3 regions of the Faecalibacterium sp. AF28-13AC genome follow, and region 3 is predicted to be linked to each of the others. Evidence: predicted binding sites of a transcription regulator. Region 3 holds the regulator's gene; each other region holds the start of a gene.

Region 1 (6,940 bases), on a different contig from region 3:
TGTTGGAATCGATGTGGCCGCTGTCCAGCAGGTCACCGGGGTGCTTATCATCCGTCACCAGCATACAGCGGCTGCAATAGGGCTCCCGGAACAGCGGCATCAGGGCCTCCATATTTTTGGCAGCCGTTCCTTCCCGGATCATGATGTATTGTCCGCGCCGGAGTTTTTCCATGGCTTCCTCGATGTTGGAGCACTCGTGATCGGACTGAACGCCTGCCGCAATATAAGCATTCAGGTCCTTATCGCTCAAGAGCGGTGCATGGCCATCCACGATCTTTCCCGCTTCGGTGCAGTCGCGGATCTTCTGCAGAATCTTCGGATCACAGCGCACCGTCCCATAGGCATTCATCAGCTCTGCAAGCCCCAGCACACGGGGATCGCCGTAGTAAGGCCGGAGCTGTTCTGCGTTCAGCACCGCGCCGGATTCATCCAGATCCGTGGCCGGCACACAGGAGGGCAGCATGAAATAAACCGAAAGGGTCAAATTTTTTGTCGTTTCCAGCATGAAATCCAAGCCTTCCAGCCCCGCAACGTTCGAGATCTCGTGTGGGTCTGTGACCACCGCAGTGGTACCGTGGGGCAGCACTGCCTGCTCGAAAGCCGGACCACAGAGCATTGAGCTTTCGATGTGGATATGCCCATCGATCAGACCGGGACAGACATATTTGCCGTGCAGATCAACTTCTTTCCGGCCGTGATACGCACCCACGCCCACGATCGAATTTCCGCTGATGGCAATATCAGCGGTGTCGATCTCATCGGTAAACACATTGACAATTCTGGCATTTTTCAAAACCAGATCAGCCAAAGCATCTCCTCTGCCTGCCGAGATCCGGCGTTTCAGCTCATCAGACTGCATAGAAACATCTCCTCTCTCTGAAGTTCGATTTTCTCACCTGTGGATTGGTTCTGCCCTTATTCTACCACGCCTTGCCGCTGCGGAAAAGATGTCGGGAAACAAAAATGGCCCCGGAGGGCTTGTTACAGCTCTCCGGGGCCACCTTATGTGCGTGTGTGACTTAGCGCAGACCGTCAGCACTCCACTGCCACCTTGATCACGCCGTCCCGTTTCTTTTCAAACAGCTCGTAGCCCTCTGCGATCCGGCGCAGGGGGTAGGTGTGGGTGATGAGCGGTTCGGTATCGATCTTGCCTTCTGCGATGAGACGCAGCGTTTCTTCACAATCGCAGCCGTCCACGCCGCCGGTCTTAAAGGTGAGGTTTTTGCCGTACATTTCCGGCAGCGGCAGGGTCTGTGCCTTATCGTACAGCGCCACCACCGTCACAACGGCGTTGGGCCGTGCACACTCCCATGCCAGCCGGAAGGTGGAGTCTGCCCCTGCCACCTCCAGCACCACATCGGCCCCGTCGTGGTCGCTGTGGGCACGCACAAAGGCGGCGCAGTCCTCCGGCTGCACGGTGAGCACCTGCGGGTAGTGCCGACGGATGAACTGCAGGCGGCTTGCGTCCTTTTCACAGACGATGATGCGCTTGGGGCTGTGCAGCATGACGCACAGCAGCGTGCAGATGCCGGTCGGCCCTGCACCGAGGATCAGCACGGTATCCTCGGGGGTGATTTCCGAGATGCGTGCCGCCCAAAAGCCGGTGGCCAGCACATCGCCCACCAGCAGCGCCTGCCGATCGGTAACGCCGTCCGGGATCTTGTTCAGTCCCTGATCCGCAAAGGGCACCCGGACATACTCGGCCTGCCCGCCGTCGATGCGGCAGCCCAGCGCCCAGCCGCCGTTTTGATCGGTGCAGTTGTTCACAAAGCCTTTTTTGCAGAAAAAGCACTCTCCGCAGAAGGTCTCCACGTTCACCGTCACCCGGTCGCCGGGTTTCACATTGGTCACCGCACTGCCCACTTCTTCTACGATGCCCACCATCTCGTGCCCTACCGTGATGCCGGGCACCGCCCGGGGCACGCTGCCGTGCTTGATGTGCAGATCGCTGGAGCAGATGCTGGCAAGGGTCACCTTTACAATGGCGTCCCGCTCGTGCTGCAGCACCGGCTTTGGTTTTTCCATCAGGGCAAACGTCCCCTCTGAAACATAGGTATAGGTCAGCATGCTTTTTACCTCCATGCGCTTTGATATTTCCGGACTTGAGTATACCACGCAGCTATGGCAAAGAGCAAGCCGCAAAAGGCCCGCCCTTTGCGGCAGCTCTCCGCCGATCAGATCTTGGGCTGATACTGCATGCTGGACACATTGTAAATGGTAACAAAAGCCTTGGGGTCTTCCCGGTTGATAAAGTTCATCAGCTTCTGATATTCGCTCTTGTCCACGATGGTAATGATCTCGTTGTGCTTTTCCAGATTGTATGCACCGATGGCCTCGTACATGGTCGCACCGCTGTGCAGGTCATGGAGGATGAACTGACGCAGCGCCTCCTCTTTTTCAGTGATGATGCAGACGCGGCGTTTGATGCTGCTATCAAAGATGAAATGGTCCAGCACGATGCCGTTGAAGTAAGTACCGAGGATACTCAGCACCACGGTCTTTTTATCGTAGACCAGGGCCGCGGAAAGCGCCACACACATTCCCGACAGAGACATGGCTTTTCCCAATTCCATGTGCAGGTACTTGTTCATGATCTTTGCCACGATATCCAGCCCGCCGGAGGATGCATTGCGGTTGAACAAAATACTCAGCCCGATGCTGACCACCAGAATATAGCACAGCACGTCCAGCTCCTGACTGCCGGTCATCGAGCCGAACTCCGGGAACAGCTTTTCAAACAGCCCCAGAAACACCGGCAGCAGCACACTGGTGTATACGGTCTTTGCGCCAAATTCTCTGCCGCAGGTAAAGAACCCGATGATGAGAAGCACGACGTTCAGGATCATCGTAATGACCGACAAGGGCAGCGGCACAAAATTGGACAGCACGATGCCAAGGCCGGAAATGCTGCTGACGGATGTATGGCTCGGCACCAGAAAAAAGAAAACGCCCGCCGCAATGATCGCCACCGCCCCGGTCAGGACTGCCGTCTCCCTCAGGACTGCGCCGGTCTTTCCTTTTACATCACTCATCTTTGTCCCCCTAAAATCAAATTTGTTTCACCGATTTCCTCATCTTTGTCGATGCGGACAAGGAGCTTACCGCCAAAGCGTTTGTATTCCATAGTGAAGTACCTCCATAAATTCCGAGTTGCTGTTCTCAGTATACCATGATTTTCCCTTGCGGAAAAGATAGCGAAACAAAAATGCCCCCGGAGAGCTTGTTGCGGCTCTCCGGGGGCATCTTATGTGCGTTGTGCTTTGGCTCACACGACCGGCGTTTTACTCGATCTCGATCAGGTTCGGGTTCTCAGGCAAAGCCTTCGTCTGCTGAGGAGCAGGCAGCTCGACGTGCAGGACACCATCCTCGAACTTTGCGTGGATGTCCTCCTTCTTCACATCGCCCACGTAGAAACTGCGCGCGCAGGTGCCGGAGAAGGATTCGCGCCGCAGATAGCGGCCCTCTTTGTCCTTTTCGTCATTGCTGTGGCTGCGCACTGCCTGAATGGTCAGGTAGCCGTCGTTCAGATCCATCTGAACGTCTTCCTTCTTGCAGCCCGGCAGGTCAACGGCCATCTCGTAGCCGTTGTCCGTCTGTTTGACATCGGTCTTCATCATGTTTGCACCGCGCTTACCAAAGGCGCCACGAGCCTCACGGTTCATAGCACGTTCCAGTGCAGCGTCATTCCAGAACGGATCGAAGAAATCATCGAACAGGTTTTCATGGAAAACAGTCGGCATAAGCATAAATCATTCCTCCAATCCCGGCGTTCGGGTCGGGGCAAAAAATCTGAAGCGTCCATTCAGAAGGGCTTTCCGGGGAGCCTAGCGGCTCTCCTTTTGCCCTTCCTCCTGAGCACGCCACTGTTATAGCGCCGTTCATTAGCAGTGTCAACAGAAGAGTGCTAAAATTCACAAAAGAATAATACTTTTATAAAATCCTATGCAATCTTTTCAAAATTTAGTCGTATCATCGCATTTTATATCATCTTAGCAATCATAAAGCACAACAGTTCATATGCTTCCCGGATATCCTCCGGCAGACGTTTCAGAGTCTCGTCCCGCAGTTCCTGCGGCATCCCGTAAAAAGCTTCGGCAATGCCGCCGGTGATGCAGGCAAGGGTGTCGCTGTCGCCGCCCAGAGAAACTGCATTGCGAAGTGCATCCTCAAAACTGACGCTTTCCAGAAAAGCAATGATTGCTTCCGGCACAGTTTCCTGACAGGTCTCCACATGATGATAGGTCGGCCGAATTTCATCGCAGGTACGGTTCAGGTCATAACCGAAGGTCTGCTCCACATACTGTTTGATTTCCGGCTTGCTGTGGCCGGTACGGGCCAGAAAAATCGCTGCCGCCGTGGCCTACGCGCCTTTGATGCCCTCAGGGCGGTTGTGGGTAGCCACAATTTTCTTTGTCTCAGGGCTAATAAGGTTTGCCATGAGCGAGCCATCTTTTTTCGTCATTAACTTAAGGGCTCCTTTTGCAATCTGCTGCTTCTGCTCATCTGTCAGCATCGCCTGCAATGTCACATCCGGCACTGCCGCTTTAACGGCGTTAATAAAGGCCGGTGCAGTATATAATGACTTCTCTATTTGGGAAAAAACTGTCTTTGCTCCTTTGAGCAGATGTTTCGCCACCTCTGGAACTCGCCCAAAATGTTCCGATAGTTCTTCTTTATATTCAGATGCATCAATTATTTCCACATCTTCAGATGCAATGATGATCGTTTCTTTGTCCATATCAAATAATCCTTTCGTGATATTTCTATAATAAAGTTTGTATTTTTTGCGAACCGGCCTATTTCTGTATGTAGGTAAGCTCAATATCATATCCAAGTTGCGCCAGTATCTGCACAAAAGTCAGTCAATTTTTAGAACTTCGATATATTTTAACTATTTCAGCAAACAAATCGACAGGATTTTCTTCCAAAGCATCGGCAAGCATAATTAGTTTTTCTATACTAATCCAATTCTTTCCGTGTTCTATATTGCAAAGGTGTCGAAGCGAAATCCAATCTTCTGAGCCGAACAATTCGTCACTTCTATTATAGATAAATTGTTCACGGCTTTTGTACTGTTTTCCTAATGACTTTCGTTTCTGCTCAAACATTTTTCCTATTTTTGTTAGAGCTTCACTCTGTCTTGCTTTTTCAGCCATATATCTCTCCATTATGCACCATGGTGCATTGTTTATTTTTGAGTATATGATATACTAAAATTGTTCTCAGGGCAACAGCCCTCGAGAAGAAAATATAAGGAGGCCATAAAATGGCAAATTTAAAGTTTAAAGTTGAGGCTCTTCGTACCCTCGCATCCCCTTATCGTAAGGGAGACAAAGATGAAAGCACCTTCGAAACCATTTATTATCTGCTGGTGGATATGAAGGAGCTTCCCTCTAATATTCCTCTCGATGTCAATCCGCGTGAACCAAAGATGACAACCAATGTGGCTCGTAGCTTGCTCACTGCTGTAGTGGAGCCGGAAACTGATTTCTATATCAACAACCGCGGTATCGTCATCGCCGCCAAAACGCTAACCTTTAATAGCACTGATTCGGAAGTAACCATTGACATTGGTGATCAGAATGACGAAAACGACAAGTCCCTTTACGGCATTCTTGACGGCGGCCACACCTATACCGCCATCATGCGTAAGCGCGACGAAATTCCTGAAGACATTCGCAAATTTGTTCGTGTTGAAGTCATCACCAATGTGCAGAATATCACGCGCCTCTCCGATGCTCGCAACACGTCGGTTCAGGTTTCTGATATGGCACTATTCAATCTCGACGACAAGTTCGACGATATTAAAGCCTCCATTGCAGGTCAGGCATATGCAGATCTGATTGCTTACAAAGATAATGAGGATAAACCTATTCACGTTTCGGAACTGCTCCGCTTGCTCTACGCCTTTGATATCGACAAATATCCTGATGACAATGCGGCCCCGGTACAGAGCTATTCCGGTAAAACACAGGTATTTAAGCGCTATAAGCAGGCATTTGAATCTCCTTTTTATAAGTCTTTGACCGGGCAAATTCCTCTACTGGTAGAGCTTTATGATGTTATCGAACGCGAACTTCCTGAAAAGTATAGGGATTATAAGAAGGCGCAGGGCGTTGCAAATCCGCGTTTTGGAAGCGTGAGAGGCATCGAATCTCTTGACACTCCGACAAAAACGGAGTTTCTCGCCACTCCCACAAAGTATTCTGTTTCCAGTGGCTATATCTACCCCATTTTTGGTGCTTTCCGTAGTCTGCTGAAATTTGATGAGGCAACGGGAGCTGTTTCCTGGCTGTTCAATCCAATTGACATCTGGAACGAAGTCGGCACATCCATTGTTCAGAACACCTTTGAGACCTATACTAACCCTCAGCTGGCCGGTAAGGATAAGCAGCTTTGGCTTTCCAACTACAGAATTGTAGAAACCCAGAGTCTCCGCAAACTTCTCGGACGCAGATAAATAGAATAGTATTGAGCAAGAGGCATCGGATCGCATCCGATGCCTCTTTTTGTTGGTCTAAAACGACTCTTTTAATACATTTAATCAACTATACTGCAAGCCTAACTCTCCAGAAATATTGGTAAATCATTGGTAAAACTGAGGTTGAAACACAGAAAGCGCTTGATTTACAAGCGTTTTTTCATGTCCGGCAAATCCTGCCATGGCAGATAAAAAGCACTTTTGTCATATCAAAATATTTCCTTATATCGTATCATTTTGTTTTTTTGTACACATGCGTGCAAAATTCAGTTCTGCTTCAAGAACTCCCGCAGCACATCCTCCGGGCGGGGGTATGGTTCGTTACTCTTTCCATCCTCATTTCCCAAGATATTTTTCCAGAAGCACCAGTTGGACGTCCTCAATGCCATTGAACACCGTCGGGACAATTCCAATTTCCGTATAACCGTGTTTTTTGTACATGGCACGTGCCACCGCATT
Region 2 (6,940 bases), on a different contig from region 3:
TCGCGTCGCGCAGGTTGCCGGCAAGGCCGGTGGAAGCCTCGGCGGCAAATTTGCCGGCCAGCACACCCAGCAGCAGCGCAATGGCGGCCACCAGGAAGGTGAGCAGACCGTATTTGATGACGGCGTTCATGTCGCCCTTTTCAATGCCCTGGTCGATGATAAAGGCCATGATGGTGGGCAGCAGAACGTCCATGACCGCTTCCAATGCGGAAATGATCGGTGTCAGGATCGCGGCGCGTTTGTACGCGCCCAGATGTGACACTAATTTTTTGATCATCTGGTAATCCTCCTGTTTTTTGCTTTTTTTGTTTGACAAAGAACAATTCTATACAAAACAATTTAATTGTCAATGCGTTTTTGCAAAGTTCCGAAAAAAGTCATGAAACTCTCAAAAATCGTACGATTCGCGGGGTCACTGCAGGCCCTTGCGCAGCTTGTTCAGCAGGCGGAGCAGCTCGGCGTTCTCCTCCGGGGTGAGCAGGCTCTCCACAAATTCGTCGGTCTGGTGCAGGGCCTGCATGGTCTTTTCACGGATGCAGGCTCCCTTTTCGGTCAGCACCAGGCGCTTGAGCCGGGCGTCCTGCGGTACGCTCTGGCGCTCGATGTAGCCTTTGCGCTCCATGAGCTGCAAAATGTTGGTCACAGTGGAGCGGGTGATGGAGAACTCCCGCTCGATGTCCCGCTGGTAGATGGGTTCGTCCCTGTGCCAGAACAGATAGCTCAGGATCCACTCGTGCATCGGGGTCACGTCCTCGACCTCATTTTCGCGGTGGAACTGGTTGATCTTGCGGAAGATCAGGTTGTTGACCCGGCGCATCTGCGCCGGGATGACCTGCGGCGGCTCCCAGGGGGGCGTCACCGGCGGGCAGCTGGAGTTGATTTCGTCACACATGATGGTCCATCCTTTGAATTGTTGGGTTAATGATTGTTTTGAATAAAACTGTTTGATGCGATACAATTTTAACCCTCGCATCCCGGAATGTCAAGAGCGTTTATAAAAAAATAAACCCCTCTCCGTCTCGCCGTGCGCCAGCGCTTCCAAAGGGGGAGCTGCATGGCAAGGCGAGAGCGGAGAGGGGTTCCGTTACGTTTCAGCCTGTGCTTTTTCGATCCATTCGCGGATGACGTCGGGGCGGTCGGTGACAAAGCAGTCCGGGCCGAGAGGCACCAGAGAGCGGACGACATCCTCGGTGTTGACGGTCCAGAACGCGGCCTTGCAGCCGGCGTCGTGGAGCTGGTTGACCACCTCCGGGTTGGCGAAGGCGGTGTGGTACTCGCAACTGACCAGCTCCACCGGGAAACCCAGCGTCCGGACATAGGCAGCGGGGTCTGCCTGCGCGGACAGGGTGGCGAGGATCTGCCGGACCGACATCTGCGGGTAAAGAGCCGCGATGAGGGTCAGCTTGTCCGAAATAACACTGGAGACCATGCCCACCTGTTTTTTCAGGGCGGGGCAGTTCTCCTCGTCCAGCGGCTCGTCCATGCTGTTGACAAGGCCCAGGTCCTGCCAGATCACCGGCGGCGGGAGCATCATGCTGAGCAGGTCGCCCAGGGTCAGGACGCCGATGCGCAGTTCCGGCATCAGCGCCTTGGCCTGCTGAAGCAGGTCGTGACGGAACGAGACGAGGAGCAGCCGGTCTGCGATGCCGGAAGCGCGGATGCAGTCCACGACATGGGGCACGAAGTCCGGGTCGGGGAGGATGGGGGCCTTCAGTTCCAGCTGGACGGTGCAGCCCTCCATTTCTTTGCAGCAGGCCAGCGCTTCGTCCAGAGTAGCCAGTCTCTCGGTGGTGAGGCTGACGCCGTTCCATTTGGTCAGGTCGATGGAGCGCAGCTCACCGACGGTCAGGTCGTAGATCTTGGCGGAGAGCTCGGTGCCGATGTCGATGAGGTAGTCGTGGTGGATGATAAGACCATGGTCGCGGGTCTGCTGGACGTCCATCTCAACGCCGTCGGCACCGAGGTCGATGGCGTTGCGAAAGGCGGACAGGGTGTTTTCGGGGGCAAGATAGGTCGCCCCGCGGTGTGCAATGATCTCAGGCAAGGTCTTCACCATCGGTCGCAATGACCTTTTTATACCAGTAGAAGCTGTCCTTCCGGCTGCGGGTCAGGGTGCCGTTTCCAGCGTTGTCCTTGTCTACATAAATGAAGCCGTAGCGCTTCTTCATCTCACCGGTGGAGGCGGAGACAAGGTCGATGGGGCCCCAGGTGGTGTAGCCCAGCAGGGGCAGGCCGTCCTCGTTGATGGCCTTTTCCATCTGCTCGATGTGGGCGCGCAGATAGTCGATGCGGTAGCTGTCGTGGATGGAACCGTCCGGTTCCACCGTGTCCACCGCGCCCAGACCGTTCTCCACGACGAACAGCGGCTTCTGATAGCGGTCGTAGAGGGTGTTCATGGTGATGCGCAGGCCCACCGGGTCGATGGCCCAGCCCCACGCACTGGCCTTGAGGTAGGGGTTTCTGGTCGCCGCGCCGAGGGCGTTGCCGTCAGCCTGCTCCAACAGCTCCGGGTCCACCGTGATGCAGCGGCTGGAATAGTAGCTGAAGGAGATGAAGTCCACGGTGCCCTCGCGCAGGGTCTGGTCATCGTCCGGCTCGGTGCGCAGCTGGATGCCAGCCCGCTCCATCCGCTTTTTGGCCCAGACCGGGTAGGCACCGCGGGACTGGACGTCGATGAAGAAGTAATTGTTGCGGTCGGCTTCGGCAGCGGCCTGCACATCCGCCGGGGCGCAGGTGCGGGGGTAGAACTCGCCTGCGGCCAGCATACAGCCCACCATGCAGCCGGGCATGATCTCGTGCGCCAGCTGGACGGCCTTGGCGCTGGCCACCAGCTCGTGATGAGCGGCCTGATACTTGGCCTGTTCGACGTTCTCGCCGGGCTCAAACAGCAGGCCTGCCCCCATGAAGGGCATGTGCAGCAGCATGTTGATCTCGTTGAAGGTCAGCCAGTATTTTACCTTATCTTTATAGCGGCGGAAGATGATGTCGCAGTAGTGGACGTAGGCATCTACCATCCGGCGGTCTTTCCAGCCGCCATACTTCTGAATGAGCGCGATGGGCGCATCGAAGTGGCAGATGGTGACCAGCGGTTCGATGCCGTACTTGCGGCACTCATCGAACAGCGCATCGTAGAAGGCCAGCCCCTCTTCGTTGGGCTCGGCATCGTCGCCGTGGGGCAGGATGCGGGTCCACGCGATGGACAGGCGGTAGCACCGGAAGCCCATCTCGGCGAAGAGGGCGATGTCCTCCTTGAAGTGGTGGTACATGTCGATGGCTTCGTGCGAGGGGTAGTAGTGCTGGTCATCGCATTCCAGCATCTTCAGCTTGCCGAACATCACCGGGAAGCGGTCCTCGCCAAAGGGAACGACATCCACATTGGCCAGCCCGCGCCCGCCTTCGTTGTAGGCACCCTCGCACTGGTTGGCGGCGGTGGCACCGCCCCATAAAAAGTCTTTCGGAAATCTGCCCATGAAAAAATACCTCCTGAACAAAAATTCTGCTGCCTTCATTTTATCATGTTCCGTGAGGGCATTCAAGGACGAAAGTATGACTATTTCCGTCATTTTGACGAAAATCGAGCGTGATTTTTTGCAGTTTTCACGAGAAAATCTGAAAAACCGGGAGATTTTCCTTCCATTCTGTTTCTTCCCAACGGACAGAAAATATGATAGACTGGATATGTAAGAAAAAGTCGTTCGGCCTGTCCGCACAGGGGAATGGCTCCTTTGTGCGCGCTCTGCCGCATGGCCGGAGCGGCCGCACAAAGGAAACAGTAGAACATCGAAATAAGGAAAATGGAGTGTTTTGCGATGAAGGAGTTCCAGCCTATCAAAGAAGGAAAGGTCCGCGAGATCTATGACAACGGCGACAGCCTGATCATGGTCGCAACGGATCGCATTTCCGCATTCGACGTGATCCTGAAAAATAAAGTGACCAACAAGGGCAAGGTGCTGACCCAGATGAGCAAGTTCTGGTTCGACTACACCCGCGATGTGCTGCCCAACCACATGCTGAGCGTGGACACGAAGGATATGCCGGAGTTCTTCCAGCAGCCCCAGTTCGAGGGCAAGTGCATGAAGTGCCGCAAGCTGACCATGCTGCCCATCGAGTGCATCGTGCGCGGCTACATCACCGGCAGCGGCTGGGCCAGCTACCAGAAGACCGGCAAGGTCTGCGGCATCCAGCTGCCGGAGGGCCTGCAGGAGTCTGAGAAGCTGCCGGAGCCCATCTACACCCCCTCCACCAAGGCGGAGATCGGCGACCACGACGAGAACATCTCCTACGAGCAGAGCATCACCGTGCTGGAAAAGCAGTTCCCCGGCCACGGTGAAGAGTACGCCACCAAGCTGCGGGACTATACCATCGCGCTGTACAAGAAGTGCGCAGAATACGCCCTGAGCCGCGGCATCATCATCGCCGACACCAAGTTTGAGTTCGGTCTGGACGAGAACGGCAATGTCGTTCTGGGCGACGAGATGCTGACCCCCGATTCCTCTCGCTTCTGGCCGCTGGAAGGCTATGAGGCAGGCCACGGCCAGCCCTCTTTTGACAAGCAGTTCGTCCGCAACTGGCTCAAGGCCAACCCGGACAGCAACTACGACCTGCCCCAGGACGTCATCGACAAGACCATCGAGAAATACCTCGAAGCCTATGAGATGCTGACGGGCAAAAAGCTCTGATCGCTGACATTCGATCGAATATGGAAACGGTGCCCTGCTTTTTCGGCAGGGCACTTTCTATTTGCAAACTTTTTGTGAATTTCCGTGGATCAGGGGACTGCGCTCTTGACATCACAGGGGGTTTGGAATATAATTTTAGCAGTCAAACAGATAGAGTGCTAAAAACGAAATAGCATATCCAATGAACGACTGCTAAATCAACATCCGGTACGAATGGAGGTCGATTCTATGAATACCAATCAATATACCCAGAAGACGCTGGAAGCGCTGCAGGCTGCTCAGCAGCTGGCCGTGGAGTACCAGCACAATGCACTGGAGCCGGAACACCTGCTGCACGCACTGGCATCGCAGGAGCAGGGGCTCATCCCGCAGCTGCTCCAGAAGCTGAACGTAGACCCCGGCAGCTTTGCCGCCGCAGTGGCCGAAAAGCTCTCGGCGCTGCCCCGTGTGTCCGGCTCCGGCCGTGACCCTGACAAGGTCTATATCTCGCAGGCCACCGATAAGGTTCTGAACGCCGCTGCCCGCGAGGCCAAGGCGATGAAGGACGAATACGTCAGTGTCGAGCATGTGTTCCTTGGCCTGCTGGACGAGCAGACCCAGAACACCGCAGACCTGTTCCGCGCGTTCAACATCCGGAAGGATGCTTTCTTACAGCAGCTGACGGCCGTGCGCGGCAACCAGCGCGTGACCAATGACAACCCGGAGGACACCTACAATGCCCTGCAAAAATACGGTCAGGATCTGGTAGACCTGGCCCGCAAGCAGAAGCTGGACCCCGTCATCGGGCGGGATCAGGAGATCCGCAACGTCATCCGCATCCTGTCCCGTAAGACGAAGAACAACCCCTGCCTGATCGGTGAGCCGGGCGTCGGCAAGACGGCCATCGCCGAGGGTCTGGCCGAACGAATCGTGCGCGGCGATGTGCCCGAAAACCTGAAAGACCGCACCGTGTTCAGCCTGGACATGGGCGCTCTGGTGGCCGGTGCAAAGTACCGCGGCGAGTTCGAGGAGCGCCTGAAGAGCGTTCTGAACGAGGTGAAGAAGAGCGAGGGCAAGATCATCCTCTTCATTGATGAGCTGCACACCATCGTCGGTGCAGGCAAGACCGACGGTGCCATGGATGCGGGCAACCTGCTCAAACCCATGCTGGCCCGCGGCGAGCTGCACTGCATCGGTGCGACGACGCTGGACGAGTACCGCCAGTATATCGAGAAGGACCCCGCGCTGGAACGCCGGTTCCAGCCGGTGCAGGTGGACGAACCGACCGTTGAGGACACCATCTCCATCCTGCGCGGCCTGAAGGAGCGGTACGAAGTCTTCCACGGCGTCAAGATCAGCGACAATGCCCTGATCGCCGCCGCCACCCTGTCCGACCGCTATATCACCGATCGGTTCCTGCCGGATAAGGCCATCGACCTGGTGGATGAAGCCTGCGCCATGATCAAGACCGAGATGGACAGTATGCCCAGCGAGATGGATGATCTGGCCCACCGCATCACCCAGCTGCAGATCGAGCAGGTCAGCCTGAAAAAGGAGACCGATGCGCTCAGCCAGAGCCGTCTGCGCGACCTGGAAAAAGAACTGGCCGAATTGCAGGATAAATTCCGCAGCATGAAGGCAAAGTGGGAGAACGAGAAGAACGCCATCGGCAAGGTGCAGACCCTGCGTGAGCAGATCGAGCAGACCAATGCCGCCATTGAGAAGGCGCAGCGCGAGTATGACCTGAACAAGGCTGCGGAGCTGAAGTATGGCAGACTGCCCGAATTGCAGAAACAGCTGGAAGCCGAAGAGAAGCTGGCCAACGAGAAGAAGGAGGACAGCCTCCTGCGCGACCGCGTGACCGACGAGGAGATCGCCCGCATCGTGGCCCGCTGGACCGGCATCCCGGTCGAGAAGCTGGTGGAAGGCGAGCGCGAGAAGCTGCTGCATCTGGACGATGTGCTCCATAAGCGGGTCATCGGCCAGGATGAGGCCGTCACCAAGGTCAGCGAAGCCATCCTGCGCAGCCGCGCCGGCATCGCCAACCCGAACCGCCCCATCGGCAGCTTCCTCTTCCTCGGCCCCACCGGCGTCGGCAAGACCGAGCTGGCCAAGGCACTGGCACAGGCATTGTTCGACGATGAGCGGAACATGGTCCGTATCGACATGACGGAGTATATGGAGAAATTCAGCGTCAGCCGCCTGATCGGCGCGCCTCCGGGATACGTCGGCTATGAAGAGGGCGGCCAGCTGACCGAGGCCGTCCGCCGCAAGCCCTACAG
Region 3 (6,940 bases):
TCTGAAATGGCTGTGGAACCTGCTGTTCGGCAAAAAGGAGGAAGACAAGCCCTCCACACCTGCACCGCGCCCCACCTACTCCGGCTGGCGGACCGTGAACGGCAAGACCTATTATTATGAGCCAAACACCACCGACCCCGTCACCGGCATCCGCTCCATCGACAACAAGCTCTATTACTTTGATGCCAATGGCGTCCAGCAGAACGCCACCTTCGGCATCGACGTCTCCAAATATCAGTCCAGCATCGACTTTGAGCAGGCCAAGCAGGCCGGCGTCGAGTTCGTCATCATCCGCATCGGCTACCGCGGCTACGGTTCCGGCACGCTGGTGCAGGACCCCAAGTTCGAAGAGCATTTCACCAACGCCCGGAACGCCGGTCTGCGGGTGGGCGTCTACTGCTTCACTCAGGCCGTCAATGAGAACGAAGCCCGCGAGGAAGCGCAAGCCTGCGTGTATGTGCTGAACGGCCGCCAGCTGGACTACCCCATCTACTTTGACACCGAGGCCTCCGGTTCCGGCTCTGGCCGTGCCGATGGTCTGGGCGTGGAGGACCGCACCAAGTGCGCGGTCGCCTTCTGCGAAGAGGTCAAGGCCCTGGGCTATCAGCCCGGCGTCTACGCCTCCACCACCTGGTTCCGCAAACGCCTGGACATGAGCAGACTGACCCAGTACAACATCTGGAATGCCCACTACAACGTCGCCAGCAGTCCCATCGCCTGCAACATGTGGCAGGGCAGCTGCACCGCCCGCATCCCCGGCTACGGCGGCCAGATCGACGTGAACATCAGCTACATGGGCTGAGTGCAGAAGACACAAAAGACCCTCCCGGAAATTTTCCGGGAGGGTCTTTCTGTTTCTGGTGATCAGTTGAACAGGTCTTTCAGCTTTTTGAAGAATCCCTTGCGCTTTTCGTAGTTTTCTTCTTTCAGGGTGCCCTCGAATTTCTTCAGGGCGTCGCGCTGGGCCTTGTTCAGCTTCTTAGGGATCTCGACCTCGCACTTGACGTACATGTCGCCCCGGCCACGGCCGTTCAGATACTGGATGCCCTTCCCGCGCAGGCGGAAGGTGGTCCCGCTCTGGGTGCCTTCGGGGACGGTATACTCCACCTTGCCGTCGATGGACGGCACGGTGATCTCGTCGCCGAGGACGGCCTGGCTGTAGGTAATGGGCACCGTGACCCAGACGTCGTAGCCATCGCGCTGGAACACCTCGCTGGGCCGCACCGTGACCATCACGATGACGTCGCCTGCAGGGCCGCCGTTGGCACCGGCATCGCCCATGCCGCGCAGTGCAAAGCTCTGATCGTCGTCGATGCCCATGGGGATGGACACCTCCAGCGTCTTCCGGGTGGCCGTCTTGCCGGAACCGTGGCAGACCTTGCAGGGGTTCTTGACCAGCTTGCCCTTACCGCCGCAGCGGGAGCAGGGCTGCTGGGTCTGCATCACGCCAAAGGGTGTGCGCTGCTGGCGGATGACATAGCCGCGGCCGCCGCAGTCGGGGCAGGTCTCCGGGCTGGAGCCTGCCGCACAGCCGGAGCCATGGCACTCCGTGCACTCCTGCTGGCGGGTGATGGTGATGTTCTTCTTGCAGCCGTGGACGGCCTCGTCAAACGACAGGGTGATCCGGACACGGATGTCCTGGCCCTTGCGGGGGGCGTTGGGGTTGGCCTGGCGGGACGATGCACCGCCAAAGCCGCCGAATCCGCCGCCGAAGATATCGCCGAAGATGTCGCCCAGATCGACGCCATCGCCGCCGAACCCGCCAAAGCCGCCTGCACCGCCGCCGTTCTGGGCTGCGTAGCTGGGGTCAACGCCTGCAAAACCATACTGGTCGTACATCTGGCGTTTCTTCGGGTCCGAAAGCACCTCGTTGGCTTCGTTGACTTCCTTGAATTTTTCCTCGGCGTCCTTGTCGCCGGGGTTGTAGTCCGGGTGGTACTTCATTGCCAGCTTGCGGTAGGCCTTTTTGATCTCCGCATCCGTGGCCGATTTGGATACCCCCAGCACTTCGTAGTAATCACGCTTTTCCTGTGCCATATCCACTCACCTCTCGTATCGTAGCAACCTCCCCCTGACAGCAGCGCGCTCCCGTTTCCCACAGCGGGAAACATCCAGCAATCTGCGCAATGCTGGCCGACCTGCCAAGGGCTCCCCGGCTGGGGAGCTGGCGAGTGTCAGCGAGACTGAGAGGTTTAACCCACAAAGGCCGCTCCGGCAAAACCGGAGCGGCTTTTGCTTATATCTCAGCGCACATCCGCCGGTTTGGCCGGACATGTGCTGCCTGTATCAAAACTTAGACTTCCTTGAAGTCTGCATCGACGACGCCGTCGTCATTGGGCTTCTGCTGGTTGGCTGCACCGGCATCGGGGCCCGGCTGTGCGCCTGCGGCCTGCTGTGCGGCAGCAGCTGCCTGATACATCTTCTCGAAGACATGGCTCAGAGCGTCCTGCTTTGCCTTGATGTCGTCGATGGAGCCGGACTGCACCGCAGTCTTCAGGTCGGCCAGCTTTGCCTCGGCCTCGCTCTTGACGTCTGCGGGCATCTTGTCGCCGTTCTCCTTCAGCATCTTCTCGGTCTGGAAGACCATCTGGTCGGCACCGTTGCGGATATCGACCTCTTCGCGCTTCTTCTTATCATCTGCTGCGAACTGCTCTGCTTCCTTGACGGCCTTGTCGATGTCGTCCTTGGACATGTTGGTGGAAGCCGTGATGGTGATGTTCTGCTCCTTGCCGGTGCCCAGGTCCTTTGCGCTGACCTTCACGATGCCGTTTGCATCGATATCGAAGGTGACTTCGATCTGAGGCACACCACGGGGAGCCGGAGCGATGCCATCCAGGTGGAAGACACCCAGGCTCTTGTTGTCGCGTGCGAACTCACGCTCGCCCTGCAGAACGTTGATCTCGACCGAGGGCTGGTTATCGGCAGCGGTGGAGAAGACCTGGCTCTTGTGGGTGGGGATGGTGGTGTTGCGCTCGATGATCTTGGTGCAGACGCCGCCCAGGGTCTCAATGCCCAGGCTCAGCGGGGTGACATCCAGCAGCAGCAGGCCCTTGACGTCGCCCTGCAGGACGCCGCCCTGAATGGCAGCACCGACTGCCACGCACTCGTCGGGGTTGATGCCCTTGAAGGGCTCGCAGTTCAGTTCCTTCTTCACGGCGTCGTAGACGGCGGGGATACGGGTCGAACCACCGACCATCAGGACCTTCTTCAGGTCAGAAGCGCGCAGGCCCGCATCCTGCAGAGCCTTGCGGACAGGGGTCATGGTGCGGTCGACCAGATCTGCGGTCAGCTCGTTGAACTTTGCGCGGGTCAGGGTCATATCCAGATGCTTGGGGCCGGTCGCATCGGCGGTGATGAAGGGCAGGTTGATCTGGGTGCTCATTGCGCTGGACAGCTCGATCTTTGCCTTCTCAGCAGCTTCCTTCAGGCGCTGAGCAGCCATCTTGTCCTTGCGCAGATCGATGCCGTTCTCGTTCTGGAAGGCGTCTGCCATCCAGTCGATGATGCGCTGGTCGAAGTCATCGCCGCCCAGGTGGGTATCGCCGTTGGTGGCCAGAACTTCGGTGACGCCGTCGCCCATCTCGATGATGGAGACATCGAAGGTGCCGCCGCCCAAGTCGTAGACCATGATCTTCTGGTCGTCTTCCTTATCGATGCCGTAGGCCAGAGAAGCAGCGGTCGGCTCGTTGATGATACGCTTGACGTTCAGGCCGGCAATGGTGCCTGCGTCCTTGGTGGCCTGACGCTGGCTGTCGTTGAAGTATGCGGGGACGGTGATGACTGCCTCGGTGACAGGCTCACCCAGATAAGCCTCGGCGTCTGCCTTCAGCTTCTGCAGGATCATGGCGCTGACCTGCTGGGGGGTGTACTCCTTGCCGTTCAGGGTGACCTTGTGGTCGGTGCCCATCTGGCGCTTGATGGAAGAAACGGTGTTCTCCGGGTTGGTGATGGCCTGACGCTTTGCGACCTGGCCGACCAGACGGTCGCCGGTCTTGGTGAAGCCGACAACGGACGGGGTGGTGCGGGCACCCTCAGAGTTTGCGATGACGACGGGTTCGCCGCCCTCCATAACAGCCACACAGCTGTTGGTGGTGCCAAGGTCGATACCAATGATCTTACTCATAATGAAAGCTCCTCTCAAATCAGAACGTATTTGTTTATATGATGCTCAAAGTGGATAAGCGGATGTTTATTTGAAAACCCTTGCGGGTCTTTGCGAAGTTACTCGGCCACCACAACGGTCGCATGGCGGACGATCTTGTCGCCCAGCTTGTAGCCCTTCTGGTAGACGGTGACCACCGTGCCGCTCTCCTGGCCCTCTTCGGCGGGGACCTGCTGCACGGCGTTCATGAAATTGGGGTCGAACGGCTTGCCCAGGGATTCGATCTCCTCCACATGGAGGACATCCAGTGCCTTGGCCGCTTTGTCCAGCGTCATGGTCACACCCTTTTTGTAATTCTCGTCGGTGGTGGGAGCGTTGGCCGCCATCTCCAGCGTATCCAGGATGGGGATGATCTGGTTGACCGCAAAGGAGATGCCATCGTTGAACTTCTGGTCTGCTTCGCGGGCGGTGCGCTTGCGGTAGTTGTCGTACTCGGCAGCCATCCGCAGCAGCTTTTCTTTGGTCTGGGCCGCTTCCTGCTCGGCTGCTTCCAGCTTTGCCTTTGCAGCTTCCAGGTCGCGGTTTTTCTTGAACCAGCCGTCCTTCTTCGCATCCTTGGGTTCCGCTGTCTCGGATGCGGGCGCAGCCTGTTCAGCGGCTGCTTCGGGTGCGGCCTGCTCAGCGGTCTTTGGCTCTGCGGCGGGTTCCGCCTGCGGGGTCTTCTTGGTTTCTTCGCTCATTCCAGGTCCTCCTTATAGATCACAGTCCGCCGGGGTGCGGCTGCCTGCGGGGTATCTTTTCGTTTGCCGCTCATGCCCTCGCCGAGCTGGTCGGCAAAGGTGTGGAGCAGAGGCATCAGCTTTGGGAAGGGCATCCGGGTCGGCCCGATGAGTGCCACCGAGCCCCACAGCCCGCCGCCGACCAGATAACGGTCGCTGACGATGCACAGGCCGGGGATCTGCGGCTCGATGTCCTCGCCCAGCAGGATGCTCTCGCTCTGCTCTGCGGGCGGGGCGATGAGCCGGGCGGCCGCTTCCTCATCGCTCAGCAGGCTGAGGATGGAACCGACCTTGCCTTCCAGCTGGGGCCAGTCGAGCAGGTACTGCTCGCCGCCCAGATAGACATGCGGTTTGGTGGAATCCTGCAGGATGGCCGCTGCCGCCGACACCACCGGCACCAGCTCCGGGCTGATCTGGCCGCACAGCTCTGCAAGGAGCCGGGGCGAAAGATCCATGGGAGCCACGAATGTCAGGTTCCGGTTGAGCAGGGCGGCCAGCGCCGCAGCATCCTCACGCGAGAGGCCGGTGCGCACCCGCGCCACGCGGGTCCGGACGTAGCCGGCCGTGGTCACCGCCAGCACTGCCGCCGCGCTGCGGCCCACCTGCACCACCTCATAATGGGCGATGCAGAGGTCCTCGGCACAGGGGGTGCTGATGGCTGCGGTGCAGCCGCTGATCTGAGCCAGCGCCCGTGCGGCACCCTGGGCGAGCTTTTCAGGCTCGTGGTCCAGGCTAGCGAACACGGCGTCCACCCGTGCGCGGGTCACGCGGTCCAGCGGCTGGTCATCCGTCAGCAGATTGTCCAGATAATAACGGTAGCCCTTGGCACTGGGCACACGGCCCGCGCTGGTGTGGGGCTGCTCCAACAGGCCCAACTTGGTCAGCGCCGCCATCTCGTTGCGCAGCGTCGCACTGGAAACTGCCATATCAAAGTAGTTTGCCAGCACACTGCTGCCCACAGGCTCCCCTTCGAGACCATACAGCGCCACGATCGCCTGCAAGACTCGCTGCTTGCGTGCATCCATCGTCATAGCGCCTGCCTCCTTCGTTTGCTTTTCGTTCTTTAGCACTCTGTCTTCCTGAGTGCTAAGACCATTATATCCAATTTTTCCGCGCTGTCAATAGGTTCGCAGAAAAGTTTTGAAAGATTCACAAATTGGTCATAAGAAAACGGCCCACGCCGAGGCGCAGGCCGTTTGCTTCTATTATAAGGTATTCACTCTTCCATCTGCTTTGCCAGAAACGCCGCCGCCACAGCTGCGGCCTTTTCCTGCGCGGCATCCGGCTGTGCCGCCCGGTCCTCGGTCAGAAGGCCCACGGCACCGGTCACATCTCCTGCCGCGATAATGGGGCAGACGCAGAGCAGAGCGCGCTGCGCCCCCTCGCAGGGCAGGAGGGCCTTTTCCGGGTCGCCGCCGTTGGTGTAGAGCTTCCGGCTGTCCATCAGCTTTTCCAGCGGCTGGCTGACGCTGCGGTCCACAAGGTCCCGCCGCCCGGCACCGGACGCCGCCAGGATGCGGTCCCGGTCACAGACGAAGGCCGTCAGTGCGAAGCTCTTGCTCAGCGCATCCACATACTGCGTCGTCACGCTGCTCAACTCCCCCACCGGCGAATACTTCTTGAAGATGACCTCGCCGTCGCCGGTCGTGAAGATCTCCAGCGGGTCCCCCCGGCGGATGCGCTGGGTGCGGCGGATCTCCTTGGGGATGACGACCCTCCCCAGCTCATCAATGCGGCGGACGATCCCGGTTGCTTTCATAACACATTCTCCCTTTCTCGGTCCCACGTTTCCTTGGTTCCCAGATTTCGTTTCCTGTGGTTATTTTGTGGTAGAGAAAGGAGAATTATTCAAGCGCGAAGCTCTGCCTGCGGGAGCTTCCCTGTTTTTGCTTGTCCTCATACATCCGGTGGTCTGCCAGGATGCGGATGTCGCGGACGTCGGCCCGGTCGGCCGGGTAGCAGGCCGAACCGCAGCTGGTGCCAATGCAGATGGTCCGGTCGTCCAGCACATAGGGCTGCCGGATGACCGATTTGATGGTCTCGATCCGCTGGGCGCACC

What was found. Region 3 encodes HrcA, which represses chaperone genes, less so after heat shock. Its sites were predicted from a motif close to TGTTAGCACTCNNNNNNNNNGAGTGCTAACA; they were not measured.
Region 1: DWY95_RS04980 (Hsp20/alpha crystallin family protein) is a predicted target of HrcA. The motif match lies at 3,880-3,910, and genes of this name have one in related genera.
Region 2: clpB (ATP-dependent chaperone ClpB) is a predicted target of HrcA. The motif match lies at 4,813-4,843, and genes of this name have one in related genera.

What each region holds. Positions count from the first base shown of each region.
Region 1 covers NZ_QUFG01000003.1:108,060-114,999, forward strand. Annotated here, with positions in the region: partial or broken gene ade (adenine deaminase) at 1-859, opposite strand, end outside; gene DWY95_RS04970 (alcohol dehydrogenase) at 1,033-2,067, opposite strand; gene DWY95_RS04975 (YitT family protein) at 2,175-3,032, opposite strand; gene DWY95_RS04980 (Hsp20/alpha crystallin family protein) at 3,282-3,746, opposite strand; partial or broken gene DWY95_RS17585 (ADP-ribosylglycohydrolase family protein) at 3,980-4,399, opposite strand; gene DWY95_RS04990 (XRE family transcriptional regulator) at 4,863-5,156, opposite strand; gene DWY95_RS04995 (AIPR family protein) at 5,267-6,460, shown strand; gene DWY95_RS05000 (hypothetical protein) at 6,818-6,940, opposite strand, start outside.
Region 2 covers NZ_QUFG01000006.1:178,844-185,783, reverse strand. Annotated here, with positions in the region: gene DWY95_RS10440 (ABC transporter ATP-binding protein) at 1-277, opposite strand, end outside; gene DWY95_RS10435 (MarR family winged helix-turn-helix transcriptional regulator) at 413-892, opposite strand; gene DWY95_RS10430 (glycerophosphodiester phosphodiesterase) at 1,085-2,056, opposite strand; gene DWY95_RS10425 (6-phospho-beta-glucosidase) at 2,037-3,470, opposite strand; gene DWY95_RS10415 (phosphoribosylaminoimidazolesuccinocarboxamide synthase) at 3,810-4,679, shown strand; gene clpB (ATP-dependent chaperone ClpB) at 4,908-6,940, shown strand, end outside.
Region 3 covers NZ_QUFG01000002.1:55,084-62,023, reverse strand. Annotated here, with positions in the region: gene DWY95_RS02845 (GH25 family lysozyme) at 1-802, shown strand, start outside; gene dnaJ (molecular chaperone DnaJ) at 865-2,037, opposite strand; gene dnaK (molecular chaperone DnaK) at 2,294-4,123, opposite strand; gene DWY95_RS02830 (nucleotide exchange factor GrpE) at 4,222-4,842, opposite strand; gene hrcA (heat-inducible transcriptional repressor HrcA) at 4,839-5,912, opposite strand; gene DWY95_RS02820 (stage V sporulation T C-terminal domain-containing protein) at 6,098-6,640, opposite strand; gene DWY95_RS02815 (GGDEF domain-containing protein) at 6,726-6,940, opposite strand, start outside.